Regions from separate parts of the Megasphaera sp. SC8-1 genome, predicted to be linked through region 3. Evidence: riboswitches for the same ligand, from Rfam matches in the RefSeq annotation. Region 3 holds a riboswitch; each other region holds the start of a gene.

Region 1 (4,982 bases), on a different contig from region 3:
CGATCTCCGGCACTAAGACGACGACCTGTTTCCCTTTTTTCAGGGCCTGGCTGGCTAACTGCATGTAGATTTCTGTCTTGCCGCTGCCGGTGATACCGTGGAGGACGTAGGTTTTACCATGCTCATCGCTTCCGATAACCTGTAATGCCTGTTGCTGTTCCGCTGTCAAGGAAAAAGCTTCGTCCCGGGCAAGGCTCGGCAAGATATTCGTCGTCCTGGCCGGCCGCTGGCTCCAGCGGGCCAATCCCGTCGCACAGAGGCGGCGCATGAGATCGCGGCTGTAGCCTTGTCCCTGCCAATAAGAGACAGGGCCTTCGCCCTTGGCTTTCAAGGCCTGGAGCAGTTCCTGCTGGCGGCGACGGCCATGAAGAATAGCTTCCGTATCGTCGGCAGCAAAAGAAAGCCAGTCTTCCATCTTGTCGGCAATCTGGTTCTTATAACAAATCCGGCTGGTCAGGACCTGGCTGGCCAAAGCCTTCTCGACGAGGTCTTGGCCGAACCGGCGGCTCAGTGCGCCTTTTTCACAGCGCCCTTTTCCGGCCACATAGGTTTGTAGCCGCGCTTCGTCCGCTGTCTGCGGCTGGGCCGGTCCGGCCGATACGACATCGCGGCGGACCAGTCCTTTCTTATCGATCATGAACAGGCGCAGGGCATCGGACAAGTTGCAGACGTAGTAATCGCGGATCCAAAGGGCCGTGCGGATCATCTCTTCCTGGAAGCCGTTCTGCGTCGAGAGCAGGCCTTCAATGGGCTTCAGCGTGAAATCAGCCGGCTCCGCCAGGTGTTCCTGCAGGGCGACGACGATGCCTTCTTCCCGGCGATGACCGAAAGGCACGAGGACGCGGCTGCCGACGCGGACAGCCATCCCCTCGGGGACGATATAGGAAAAGGTCTGCTGCAGCCGCTTCGCCGTCGTATTGATGATGATTTCAGCAAACAAAGAAACACCTCCGTAGTTCGTGGTTTGTGGTTCGTAGGGGCCGTCCTGTCAAGGCGGCCCGCAAACAATGACACTTAAAAAGGGACCGCGCAGTGATGCGACAGTCCCCTTTTTTTGGATGTTCAGTTTATCGAACCGCCTCTTATAAGCCGGCTTCTTTGCGGAGCGTATCGGCTTTGTCTGTCTTTTCCCAAGGCAGGTCGAGGTCGTTGCGGCCGAAGTGGCCATAGGCAGCGGTCTGTTTGTAAATCGGGCGCTGCAAGTCGAGCATGGCGATGATGCCAGCCGGACGAAGGTCGAAGTTCTTTTCAATGAGTTCGACGATCTTTTCGTTCGGGACTTTGCCCGTGCCGAAGGTTTCGACGTGGATGGAAACCGGGCGGGCTACGCCGATGGCATAAGCCAGCTGGATTTCGCATTTGTCAGCCAAGCCGGCAGCGACGACGTTCTTGGCGACGTAACGAGCTGCATAGGCAGCCGAACGGTCGACTTTTGTGGGGTCCTTGCCGGAGAAAGCACCGCCGCCATGACGAGCCATGCCGCCATAGGTATCGACGATGATCTTGCGGCCCGTGAGGCCCGAGTCGCCCTGGGGACCGCCGATGACGAAGCGGCCTGTCGGGTTGATGAAGAGTTTCGTCTTGTCGTCGAACAAGCCTTCCGGAAGTTCCGGTTTGATGACGAATTCGAGGAGATCGCTTTCAATCTGTTCGCGGCTGACTTCCGGGCTGTGCTGTGCCGAAATGACGATGGTGTCGATGCGGACGGGTTTGCCGTCTTCATATTCGACAGTGACCTGAGTCTTGCCATCGGGACGGAGATACGGCAGGGTACCGTCTTTGCGGACCTTTGCCAGGCGGCGGGCCAAACGGTGTGCCAAAGAAATGGGCAGCGGCATGTAGTCGTCCGTTTCGTTGGAAGCATAGCCGAACATCATGCCCTGGTCGCCAGCGCCGATGGTATCGAACTTATCTGTATTGCCTTCCTTCTTTTCCAAGGCGTCATCGACGCCCATGGCGATATCCGGAGACTGTTCGTCCAAGGAGACGAGGACGCCGCAGGTATCGCAGTCAAAGCCGTATTTAGCGCGGGTATAACCGATATCGCGGATCGTTTCGCGGACGATGTGCGGAATATCGACGTAGCACGTCGTAGAGATTTCGCCGACGACGTGTACCATGCCGGTCGTTACCAAGGTTTCGCAGGCAACGCGGGCGTTTTTATCTTTTGCAAGAATGGCATCCAAAATGCTGTCCGAAATCTGGTCGGCCATTTTATCGGGATGGCCTTCGGTGACGGATTCGGATGTAAAGAATTCACGATTTTTAGCCATGAGTGATCCTCCTTAAAAAAAATTCCCCTCATCCATGACTTCATGAGAGGGGCTTCTAATCCCCATCTGCCAGTATATCACTGCTGGAATTAGCACCTTTCATAGCTGAAGGTTGCTGCGACATCACAGGGCCAGTCCCTCCGTCGTCTCTTGATGGTTCTTTATTTGGTTTGCTTATCCATTATAATTCAAGTCTGCCCTTTTTGCAAGCATTTTTTGTTGCAAAAAGCATTGTCTACTAGACGCTTCCCTACAGGCAGGGGTATAATGTCTACAGAAGATAGAAAGGATGATAGATATGACCAAATTGCGGCCTAGAGATATATTCTTCAACGACCCTTATTTTGATTATGCCACCTGCAGCAAACCCGGCGACCTGCGGCTGGCTAAGCGAGTCGAAATATTCGGCAAGTGGTATAAGACCCCAAACCTGGTGACGACCCTCCTGTCCCAGGAACGGCTGACCTTCAGCCGCTACACCGGCACGGACAAGGAAGACGCCCTGGTCCTGCGGATCTACGAACGGACGGCAGACCGGCTGCTCATTAATACGTATTATACGTCCCAACAAAACCCGGAAGAAATCTACGCCGGCACGATTCACCTCGAACGCTACGACATGGCGCAGACCATGGAGTCCTTTTCCTATATGGGCATCATCGACCTGCTCATGCTCCAGACGGACAGCCAGATTCTTGAGCTGACCAACGTCTTTGAAGATGTACAGATGGCCAAGCACGCTGTGGCCCACGCCCTGGGCATTTATCTCATGGCCATCTGCGACCAGCCCTGGTCTGACGAAGCCGTCACAGGCGGCCAGGAAACGCCGGCCATGATGATGGGCAAGGAAAAAGAAGAACTTCAGCAGCTGCGGGAGGAAAAGGCCCAGATGGACGCCGATAAGGAAGAGCTCCTGCGCCTGCGCCTGGAAGCCAAAAACCGTACGACGGTCCTGGCCGAACTGGAACGGCTGCGCCAGGAATTAGAAAGCGAACGGGCCGGCCGCGAACAGGAGCGCAAGCAATATGAAGACCGCATCCGCAAACAGGAACAGTATATCGAAAAGATCAAGGAAACGGCATCCGGCCAAATCGCCGAACTCCTGGCCCTGCGCAAGGAACTCAACAAGCGTCAGGTACGGCCGGACCTTTCCAGCGGACAGGCGCACCGGAAAGTGACGCCTCAGGAAGCGTCTCGGTCGGCCCGGGACCCGGAAGACCGCGGCCTGGACCTGCCTTCCTTCATGACCCAGCGCGACTATACGCGTCAGCTCGACCGCTTCCTCACGGGGCGTCAGCTTGCCCTGGCCGGCGGCGACCCAGACTGGCAGCGCCGCATTCAGCGCCGTTTCGGGGCCGTCGTCATCATCAGCGGCCAGCCGGGAGATGATCGGATGCTCAAAGAATCGGCTCTCTTAGTCATCAACATGGAAGACGGCAAGACGCCGCTCATCCGCTGGGCCATTACGGAAGCCAAAGAAAAAGGCTGTCCCATCCTCCCCATCGGCCCGACCAACCTCAACGGCTTCGCCAAAGCCATCGTAGGGCGGGTTAGTGGTTAGTGGTTCGTGGCTCGTGGCGGGCCGCCCTTTTGGACGGCCCCTACAACATTAAAACCATCTGCTAACCCCTAACTACTAGCCACTAGCCACTAAAAAGGACTGTCGCATGTGCAACAGTCCTTTTTCTGCAACCTATAAACTCTCATCAACCCTGTTTTTTCGCCATGATAGCCGCAGCGCGGGCTACGATGATGGCAGCGAGTTCGTCTTTATCCATTTTATCTAATTTTTCCATAGAGCCGTCCGGGAAAAGCAAGGTGGCGATGTTCGTCGTCCCTTTGAAGCCGGCCCCTTCGGCACTGACGTCGTTGGCGACGAGCATGTCGAGGTTCTTCTTCTTGAGCTTCTTCGTACCGTATTCGATGACGTTCGTCGTTTCAGCGGCAAAACCGACCAGGGTCTGATGGGTCTTGCGCTGGCCCAGGCCATAGAGGATATCGGGATTCTTGGCCATTTCGAGGGTCAAGGTATCGTCGTTCTTCTTAATCTTGTTTTCTGCCGGATGAGCCGAACGGTAATCGGCAACCGCTGCCGATTTGATGACCAGGTCACAGTCATCGTAATAGGAGTCGACGGCGGCTTTCATGTCGCGCGTACTGCCGACATCGACGCGGCGGGCCAGGCCGACCGGCGTCTTGAGGTTATCCGTCGTCCCGGCGACCAATGTGACTTCTGCGCCGGCCATGACGGCAGCCTTGGCGATGGCAAAACCCATGCGGCCGCTGGAATGATTGCCGATGAAGCGGACCGGATCGATGGGTTCCCGCGTACCACCAGCCGTGACGAGGACCTTCTTGCCTTTCAGGAGGTCGTTGCGGCAGGCCAGGAGTTCGATGTAATCGACAATGGTATCCGGTTCAGGCAGGCGGCCGACGCCGTCGATGCCACAGGCCAGATGGCCGCTGTCAGGTTCGATGAAATGGTAGCCGAATTTCTTCAGCTTGGCCATATTATCCTGGGTAATAGGATTCAGATACATATTCGTATTCATTGCCGGTGCGATGAGGACCGGTGCCGTCGTAGCCATGACCGTCGTCGACAGCATGTCATCGGCAATGCCGTTGGCGATCTTGCCGATGATATCAGCCGTCGCCGGGGCGATGACGAAGACGTCGGCCCAGCGGGCCAGGGCGATGTGTTCTACGTTA
Region 2 (4,982 bases), on a different contig from region 3:
TCCCCTGCTCCTGACGCAGATGGCCCAGGTCGGGACGGCCGTTTTCAGTTCGATTTTCAGCGGCCGCGCCGGGACGATCGACCTGGCCGGAGTCGCCGTGGCCGTCAATATCTGGTATCCCGTCTTTGCCGGCCTGTGCGGTATTTTCTTCGGCATCTCGCCGATCATCGCCCAGCTCCGGGGTGCGAAAAGGACCGAAGAAATCCCGCCGTACATCATGCAGAGCCTGTACCTGAGCCTGGGCTTTACAGTCGTCATTTTCCTGGCCGGTGCCGTTCTCATGCCGCCCTTCCTCGACTTCATGGGCCTCGACGCGCCGGTCCGCTACATCGCCTGGGAATACCTCAAGGCCCTGGCCCTGGGGCTGGTCCCCATCTGCCTGCAGGCGACGATGCGCTATATCGTCGACGCCCACGGCAAGACCCACGTTTCCATGACAATCTTAGTCATCAACCTGGTCCTGACGATTCTCCTCTTCCGCCTGCTCATCTTCGGCGCCGGTCCCATTCCGGCCATGGGCGGCATCGGCACGGGCTATGCCATCACCATCGCGTCGTGGCTGTCTTTCCTGCTCTTTGCAGCTGTCCTGCAGTGGATGGAACCGTTCCGGTCCTATCACCTGTGGAGCCGCCTGCGGCCCGTCAGCTGGCATCACATCCATCACCAGCTGGAATTGGGCATTCCCATCTTTATCGCCGTCTTCTGCGAAACGAGCCTGTTCTCCATCGTCGGCCTGTTCATGGCCGAGTTCGGCACGCTGTACCTGGCCGCCAACCAGGCCGCCATCAGTTATTCGACCCTGACGTACACCCTGCCCTGGAGCATCAGCCTGACGGCGACCATCGTCATCGGCTATGAAGTCGGCGCCCGCAATTACGCCGCAGCCCGGCAATACGCCGTGCTCTGCCAGATGACGGCTTTTGTCATCGCCCTCGGGCTCATCGCCATGACCTATCATTTCATCGACCCCATCGCCAGGGTCTTTACCAGCGATGCCGAGACATTCTGGGCCATCCGCATGTTCATCTTCTATGCCGTCGCCTTTTCCTTCTTCGATGCCGCCGGTACGCCGGTCCAGGGCATCCTGCGCGGCTATAAGGACGTCAAGATCATCACTTATGTCGCCTTCGTGACGTACTGGCTCATCAGCATCCCCATGGGCTATGCCATGGCCCACGCTACGTCTTACGGCCCCTATGGCTACTGGATCAGCCTCATCATCGGCCTGGCCATCAATGCCAGCGCCCTGAACTGGCGCCTGTGGAAACATACGGCCTGGAAAGTTCCCATCTCATACCCATCTACTAAGGAGTGATTTTATGCCAACTACTCAGCAATTAACGGCTTATGCCCGCGTCCTCTTACAGAAGGGCCTGAACCTGCAGCAAGGCCAGACCCTGGTCATCAACGCCCCTGTCGAATCGCACGACTTCGTCGCCCTCTTGACAAAAGAGGCCTATACGGCCGGCGCCGCCCAGGTCGTCTGCAACTGGCGATCTGACGCCATGGCCCGCCTGCGCTACGAACACGAAGACCAGCAGTACTTCGAGTCCCTGCCGGACTGGCGCCGCGATTTCAGTCTCTATTATTACCATAAGAAAGCGGCCTTCCTCAGCCTCATCTCGGCCAACCCGTATCTCATGGACGGCATCGACACTAAGAAGATCTTCGCCCAGCAGAAGGCCCAGAACGAAGCCCTCAAGGAATACATCGACGGCATGATGGCTTCGAAGACGACGTGGCTCGTCGCCGCTGTCCCCAGTGCCATCTGGGCCAAGCTCCTCTATCCGGACCTCGACGCCGACGCCGCTTATGAAGCCTTGTGGAAGCAAATCCTCCAGTCATCCCGCGCCGACGGTGCCGATGCCCTGGCCGACTGGGACGCCCATCTGGCAGAGCTGAAGAAGCGCCGGACCTGGATGACGGATCAGCACTTCACCAGCCTCCATTATACCAACAGCCTGGGGACGGACCTGACCCTCGGCCTGCCGGACGGCCATATCTGGCAGGGCGGCATGGAAGAGACGGCAGACCACCTGCTGTTCAACGCCAACATCCCGACGGAAGAAATCTATTCCGCGCCTAAGGCCGACGCCGTCAACGGCACGGTCTACAGCACCAAGCCCCTGGTCTATAACGGCAACCTCATCGACAAGTTCCACCTGACCTTCAAAGACGGCAAAGTCGTCGCCGCAGCCGCCGAAACGGGTGAAGACGTCCTGAAGAAGCTCATCGCCATCGACGAAGGCGCCTGCCGCCTCGGCGAAGTGGCCCTCATCCCCTACCATTCCCCCATTTCCCTGTCGGGCATCCTCTTCTATGAAACGCTCTTCGACGAAAACGCCTCGTGCCACCTGGCCCTGGGCGCATCGTATCCGACCTGCCTGGCTGGCGGCGCCGATATGGACAAAGACGCCATCGCCGCAGCCGGTCTCAACGATTCCATGATCCACGTCGATTTCATGGTCGGTTCGCCGGACCTGACCATTACCGGGACCAAGGCAGACGGCACGACGGTGCCGGTCTTTACCCATGGCGACTGGGCACAATAACGATTTTCCATTGACAAGCCCGGCCATCCGTGCTATTATAAGACGCAACAACCATATACCCTTCATCCAGAGCAGCTGAGGGACTGGCCCGATGACGCTGCGGCAACCCCCTATCGGGAAGGTGCCAATTCCAACGGAACATTCCGACAGATGAAATGAAACCGTATATACGGCCGTCATCTGTATGACGGCCTTTTTTGTTGTTGTTTTTCCCTAGTTACGCCTATTTTAAGGAGTTGATATTGTGATTACACTGAAAAATATTACCAAGACCTACGGCGGCTCGGCTCAGGTCCAGGCCCTGAAAGGCATCAACCTGACCATCGAAGACGGCGAAATCTTCGGTATCATCGGCAAGAGCGGCGCCGGCAAATCGACGCTGGTACGCTGCATCAATATGTTAGAGAAGCCGACGAGCGGCCAGGTCATCATCGACGACAAGGACCTGACCAAGATGAGTGAATCCCAGTTGCGGGCAGAACGCAAGAACATCGGCATGATTTTCCAGCATTTCAATCTGTTATCATCCCGTACGGTTGCCGAAAACATTGCCTTCCCGCTGGAACTGATTGGGGCCTCGAAAGACGTCATCGAAAAGAAAGTCGCATCTCTTCTGGACCTGGTCGGCCTCAGCGACCGGGCCGGCAATTACCCGTCCCAGCTCTCGGGCGGCCAGAAACAGCGTGTCGGCATTGCCCGCGCCCTGGCCAGCGACCCGAAAATCCTGCTCTGCGACGAAGCGACGTCCGCCCTGGACCCGCAGACGACGAAATCCATCCTGGAACTGCTCCAGGACATCAACAAGCGCCTGGGCATCACCATCGTCGTCATCACCCATGAAATGGCCGTCGTCAAGGAAATCTGCCATCGCGTCGCCGTCATCGAAAGCGGCGTCATCAAGGAAATGGGCCGCGTCGTCGACATCTTCACCAATCCTCAGTCCCAGACGATGAAAGACTTCGTCACGTCCATCATCAACATGGAACTGCCGGCAGGCATCAAGAACCTGGGCGTCACCAATCAGCCTGCACCGGACCGCAACATGCTCGTCCGCCTGCGCTTCAAAGGTGCTGCCACCAACGATCCCGTCGTCGCCGACGTCGTCCGCAAGTTCAACGTCGAAGTCAGCGTCCTCTATGGCAACATCGACTATATCCAGGATGAACCCTTCGGCTACCTCATCGTCGTCATCATGGGCGATATGGAAACACAGGCCAAGGCATTCTCGTATATCAAAACATTACCGATTGGAAGTGAGGTTTTAGGTTATGTCCCAAGAAATAATTAAGTTAATGCTCCAAGGCATTCAAGAAACATTCTATATGGTCGCTGTCGCCACGATCATCGGCGGCATCATCGGTATTCCCCTGGGTATCACCCTGGTCACGACCAGCAAAGGCCATATTCTGGAAAACCGCTTCATCAATCAGATTCTTGGAACCATCGTCAACATCATCCGTTCCATTCCGTTCATCATCCTCATGGTCGCCATCATCCCGCTGACGCGCCTCATTGCCGGCACGTCCATCGGTACGACGGCAGCCTGCGTCCCCTTGACCATCGTCGCCATCCCCTTCCTGAGCCGTCTCGTCGAAACGTCCATCCGCGACGTCGATTTCGGCCTCGTCGAAGCGGCCGAATCCATGGGGGCTACGCCCTTCCAGATCATCCGCAAGGTCCTTATCCCGGAAGCCCTGCCGACGATCATCAATAACATCACCGTCCTCATCGTCAACCTCATCGGGGCATCGGCCATGGCCGGCGCCATCGGCGGTGGCGGCCTCGGGGATATCGCCATCCGCTACGGTTACCAGCGATTCCGTCCCGACGTCATGCTGGCGACGATCATCATCCTCATCGTCGTCGTCAACGTCATCCAGGCCGGCGGCGACTTCGCATCGAGAAAAAAGAATAAGAAATGATAGAAAAAGGGCTTGTCGCGTATGCGACAAGCCCTTTTTCTGTAGGGGCCGTCCCGGAGGGCGGCCCGCTCATGCCAATGGGTCACGGGAGTCTTACATATACCCGACGGGTTCGTGAATGGGATTCCCACAACGGGCCGCCCTTTGGGACGGCCCCTACGAACCACGAACCACTAACTACGAATCTCCAATGCCCCTACAATATCCTGGATGTGTTCGATGCCTTCGTCCTTACAATACTGGTCCAGGCCTTCGGCGATGGTTTCTACGGCTCTGGGGTCCACGAAGTTATGGGCCCCGACGGCGACGGCGCTGGCACCGGCCAGCATAAATTCGACGGCGTCCTGCCAGGTCGTGATGCCGCCCAGGCCGAGGATGGGGATGGATACGGCCTGAGCCGTCTGCCATACCATGCGCAGGGCAATGGGTTTCACAGCCGGGCCGGACAGGCCGCCTGTGATGTTGCCCAACAGGGGGCGGCGGCTCTTGATGTCGATGGCCATGCCCG
Region 3 (4,982 bases):
CCGCCTGGCCGGCGAACACGGCATCGGAGCCAAGAAATTAAAATACATGGAACAGTTCACACCAAAAGGCGAACTGAAAATCATGAAAACCATCAAGCGGGCCATGGACCCGAAAGACATCCTCAATCCGGGGAAAGTGATTGATGCGTAAGAAAAAAGCCTGCCCCTGCGGCAGGCTTTTTTAGTTTGACGTTTGATGTTTGACGTGATGGTTTCAAATTTATCCCTACTTACATCAAACTTCAAACATCAAACCTCAAACTTCCCCAACAGCCGCATGGCCATGACGGTCATGATGATTAAGAGGACTGTGACCAGGGTAAAGGAAATGGTCAGGCTGAAGACACGGCCGATGAAGCCCAGTACGGCCGGTGCCAGGAGGATGCCGACGTAGCCGATGGTACTGACTGCGGCGACGGCATCGGCGATGGGCATTTCTTTTTGCGTCCCCAAGAGGGAGTAAAAAACGGGGACCGTATTGGCGCAGCCGATACCGATGAGGACGTATGACGCGAACAGTAACGGGCCGCCGCCGATGAGCAGGATTCCCAAAAAGCCGACAAAGGCGATGGGCAGGGAAAAAGCCAGGAGACGCCGCGGCCCGATATGCATGGTCAGGGAATCACCAGTCAGGCGGGACAGGAAGGCCGAAGCTGTGAACAGGGTCAGCCCCAGGCCGGATTGGGAAATGTCGATGCCCTTTTCCGTCGTCATGAAGACGCCACTCCAATCGTTGATAGAGCCTTCGACGAGGAAAGATATCGTACAAATCAGCCCAATGAAGACAATCGTTCCTTTGGGCCGCACGAAATGGCTGCCGCCACGGCTTTCATTCCGCTCACTGTGAAGATGGGGCGAAAAGAAGAAGACACAGGCGGCAATCAGGACGGCACCGGCCAGGGCAACGCCTTGCCAGGGCAACCGAAATTGCAGCATCAGGGCGAAAAAGGCAGCGCCAGCAAAGTTCCCCAAAGACCACATGGCCTGCATTCCCGACATGAGGCGCTTGCGGACTTTCCGTTCAATGAAGATGCCGTTGATGTTGACGACGACATCGAGCAGCCCCAGGGAGGAACCGAGGAGAACTGCCACCAGCAGCGCCGCAGTGTAAGCCGGCACATAGCAGAGAACGTTCAAGACGACGGCAATGGCCAGGCCGGCAGCAGTCAAAGAGCGGCGGCAGCCTAAACGCCCGGCAATAGAGCCGGCCAGCATCATCATGATCAGGGCTCCCAAGCCGACGGCCAGCAAAAGGAAGCCCAGATGGTCGTCGGGAATCTGCAGTTTCCGTTTTAAGAAAGGAATAAGCGACGCCCATGACGTAAAGCCGAAGCCGCCAAGGAAATAAAAAGCTTTGGCACTGTAAATCTGCCAAAGGATATCTCGTTTATTCAGCATTTCTATCACCTCACAAAAAAAAGCCGGATAAGAAACCACCCAGGCCTGCACCTTTATCGAAGAACGTGTTTACGTACACGCCCTTCCTCCGCTACAGGGCTGAAGTGACATCTTATCCGGTTCTATACCATACGAGTATAAGCCTCCGATGAGTTTTCTTATTATAACATAAAAAGAAATTTTTCTCAAGAAGCGCAGGATTGTCAAAAATTTCTTGACAGATTCCCCGCCAGATGATAACATGTACACCAACAACAAAACATTGTCTTTCATCAAGAGCAGTCGAGGGAATGGCCCGATGACGCTGCGGCAACCCCCTATCGGGATAGGTGCCAAGTCCAGCGGTATATACCGGCAGATGAACGAATCGCAAATTGAGCCGTCATCTGTATGACGGCTTTTCTTTTTGACCGGCAAACCCTTATATTCGTCATCCAGAAAGGAAATGATTACATGAATGCAACAGTAAAAAAACTCTTCGCCGCCGTCCTCATCACGACGACGTGCCTCTTTGCCGCCGGCTGCGGTTCGTCTTCCAATTCCGGTGCTTCCGGTGATAAAAAAGAAATCAAGATGGGCGTCACTGCCGGTCCCCACGCTGAAGTCATGGAAGAAGTCGCAAAAGAAGCAGCTAAACAGGGTATCACCATCAAAGTCGTCGAATTTAACGACTATGTCCAACCGAACAAGGCCCTGGCCGAAGGCGACCTGGACATGAACTCCATGCAGCACCAGCCGTACATGGACAACGTCGTCAAGAAACAAGGCCTGAAGATCACGTCTATCGGCAAGACCATCATCCTGCCCATGGCTGTTTACTCGCACAAATATAAAGACATCAAAGATGTCGCCGACGGTGCCAAAGTCACCATCCCGAACGACCCGACCAACGGGGCCCGCGCCCTGCTCCTGATCCAGCAGGCCGGCCTGATCAAGTTGAAGAACGGCAACTCCGTCGACGCTTCGGTTACGGATATCACAGAAAATCCAAAGAACCTCCAGTTCGTCGAACTCGATGCCGCTCAGATTCCCCGTTCCCTCGACGACACGGACCTGGCTTGCGTCAACACCAACTACGCCATCCCGGCTGGCTTGAATCCGCAGAAGGATTCGATCCTCGTCGAATCGAAGGATTCGCCGTATGCCAACGTCATGGCAGTCCGTCAGGGCGACGAAAACAACGAAACATACAAGAAAGTCTTAGAAATCTACCAGTCGGAACCGATCAAGAAATTCATCGAAGAACATTTCCAGGGAACTATCCTGCCGGCATTTTAATGGCTCATGACTTGTAGGGGCCGCCCAAAGGGCGGCCCGCCTGATTCATCTCAAAAGGGCTTGTCGCACGTGCGACAAGCCCTTTACTTATGGTATAATAAAGATTGTCCATCAGATTCAGAAAGGAGACACTTTTTTATTATGAAAGCCGTATTTGTCGATTTCGAGATGAACCCTATCGGCCGGGACCAGAAGGAAGCGCGCCGCATCTGCAAGGGTGAAATCATCGAAATCGGTGCTGTCAAGATAGACGAAGACGGGAAGGAAATCTCGTCGTATAAAGAATATGTGCTGCCCGAATATACGACAGCCATGAACCAGACCTGTCAGGAACTGACAGGCATCACCATGGAAATGCTGGCCGGGAAGCCCCATTTCCGCCAGGCCTTCGACCATTTCCTGACCTGGTGCAACGAAGGCTGCCCCAATGCCTACGAAATGTTCGCCTGGAGCGAAAACGACTGGCGCCAGCTGGACTGCGAACTCCGCCTCAAGGAAATCGACGAACACGACGACCGCGTCCGCTGGATGCTCGACCACTGGCAGAATTTCCAGCAGATTTACTGCAATCTCCTGGGCCTGGACAAAGTCATTTCCCTGGACAAGGCTGTCAGTACCCTGGGCGAAACCTTCGACGGCCAGATGCACGACGCCCTCTGGGACGCCCGCAACACATCCAAGCTCTATGTCTTATCGAAGAAGAAAGAAGAGTTTCGCGACATCATGCAGCCTATCATCGACGCCACCAAGCCGGCAGAACCGCTGACGTTCTCCCTGGCCGACGCCTTCCGCGCTGCCCGCAAGTAACGAGGACACCATGGAAGATACGACACTCCGGATGATTTATATTTTTACAGACATCATCCTGCCCATGCTAGCCGGCTATGCCGCCAAACAGCGGCGCTGGCTGACGCCGGAACAGTCGAACTGGCTCATCCGCTTCAACATCATCGTCATCATGACCGCCCTGACCCTGCTCAGCTTCTGGGTCCTGCCCATGCGGACCGATTTACTGAGTCTGCCGTTCTTTGCCTTTTTCAACGGCCTCCTGCCCTTGGCGGTCGTCCTCTTACTGGGGCGGCAGCGCAAATTCTCATCCTTTGTCGACCGCGGCAGCTATCTCATCGCCGCCATCCCGGCCAATACCGGGACGCTCGGCGGCCTGTGCAGTTACATTCTCTACGGGGAAATGTCCTATGCCTACGTCCAGATTATCGGCGTATTCCAGAACCTGCTCATGTTCTTCGTCCTTTTCCCTATGGGATACTACTATCAGCACAGCGGGAAAGACCATAACTTTTTCGTCTTTTTCAAAGATAATTGGAAATCCATCTTCATCAACTGGAACCAGCTGTCCGTCGTAGCCTTAGTTATCGGCACAGCCTTGCATGCTGCCGGGATTCCCAGACCCGCTGCGGGAACGACGATTTTCCAGGCCCTCATCCATGTCAGCGCCTGGGTAGCCCTCATTCCCGTCGGGTATCTCATTGATTTTTCCCATTTCAAGGACTACGCCCGAAAGACGTTAGACCTCATCCCGATAAAGATGATTCTGACGCCGTTGGCATCGTATGGCCTGGCTCTCTGCTTTACGTCAGACCCGGTCCTCCTTGGGACCATCATCATCGTCATGGGCACGCCTTGTGCCATCAATGCCTTGATTACAGAGCGGCTCTACGATTTAAATGTCAATCTGGCCATGGCGCCTTTCATTACGACACAAATTCTATATATCCTTATCCTCTATCCGGCATTTTATCTGCTCGTATCCTGGGGATATTTACCTTTTAAATAACACTAGCGAGGTGTATTATGACTCATACCCGAATCCGTTCCTTTTTATTGGCCCTCTTCCTGGTCATCCTGACCTTGAGCCTGACGGCCTGCTATACGATTACCCTGAAAGAAAAGCGCATCGACGGCATGGGCTCGTCCATTACGGTGAAACTTCCCGGAAATCCGCAAAAACTCGACTTCCCCGTCCCTGTCGACCCGCTTACGCAGCGCTATTTCAAGGGCAGCCGTCTGTACGGGGAAATAGACAGCGGCCTGTATGTCGCCATCTATACCAACAGCATCGATACCCAGCAGATGTACGACGACCTGCACATCAGCCAGGGTCAGGCCATCAGCCAGCGCCTCAATCAGACGGCTGAAGCCGCAGCCGGCGCCGTATTGTCGAAAATCGACGCTAAGAACGTCTCGGTCAGCCAGGACACGACGACGGTCAGCGGCCAGCACGCCGTCGTCCAGGACTTTACCTTCACGTACGAAGATAAATCCATGCGCGCCCGCCTCATCGGCTT

What was found. A riboswitch is a leader RNA that binds a small molecule or an ion and turns the genes downstream of it on or off. The one in region 3 is predicted to bind S-adenosylmethionine.
Region 1: linked by a shared signal. The riboswitch ahead of metK (methionine adenosyltransferase) and the one ahead of NOS26_RS05050 (MetQ/NlpA family ABC transporter substrate-binding protein) in region 3 are both predicted to bind S-adenosylmethionine.
Region 2: linked by a shared signal. The riboswitch ahead of NOS26_RS09535 (methionine ABC transporter ATP-binding protein) and the one ahead of NOS26_RS05050 (MetQ/NlpA family ABC transporter substrate-binding protein) in region 3 are both predicted to bind S-adenosylmethionine.

Annotation. Positions count from the first base shown of each region.
Region 1 covers NZ_JANFQH010000032.1:60,938-65,919, reverse strand. Annotated here, with positions in the region: gene priA (primosomal protein N') at 1-940, opposite strand, end outside; gene metK (methionine adenosyltransferase) at 1,083-2,273, opposite strand; SAM riboswitch class I at 2,333-2,433, opposite strand; gene NOS26_RS10155 (hypothetical protein) at 2,563-3,834, shown strand; gene coaBC (bifunctional phosphopantothenoylcysteine decarboxylase/phosphopantothenate--cysteine ligase CoaBC) at 3,980-4,982, opposite strand, start outside.
Region 2 covers NZ_JANFQH010000031.1:98,368-103,349, reverse strand. Annotated here, with positions in the region: gene NOS26_RS09545 (MATE family efflux transporter) at 1-1,315, shown strand, start outside; gene NOS26_RS09540 (aminopeptidase) at 1,320-2,552, shown strand; SAM riboswitch class I at 2,612-2,709, shown strand; gene NOS26_RS09535 (methionine ABC transporter ATP-binding protein) at 2,797-3,840, shown strand; gene NOS26_RS09530 (methionine ABC transporter permease) at 3,821-4,474, shown strand; gene NOS26_RS09525 (dihydroorotate dehydrogenase) at 4,648-4,982, opposite strand, start outside.
Region 3 covers NZ_JANFQH010000013.1:41,805-46,786, reverse strand. Annotated here, with positions in the region: gene NOS26_RS05060 (FAD-binding oxidoreductase) at 1-151, shown strand, start outside; gene NOS26_RS05055 (MFS transporter) at 250-1,398, opposite strand; SAM riboswitch class I at 1,665-1,763, shown strand; gene NOS26_RS05050 (MetQ/NlpA family ABC transporter substrate-binding protein) at 1,852-2,676, shown strand; gene NOS26_RS05045 (3'-5' exonuclease) at 2,818-3,483, shown strand; gene NOS26_RS05040 (AEC family transporter) at 3,494-4,471, shown strand; gene NOS26_RS05035 (hypothetical protein) at 4,489-4,982, shown strand, end outside.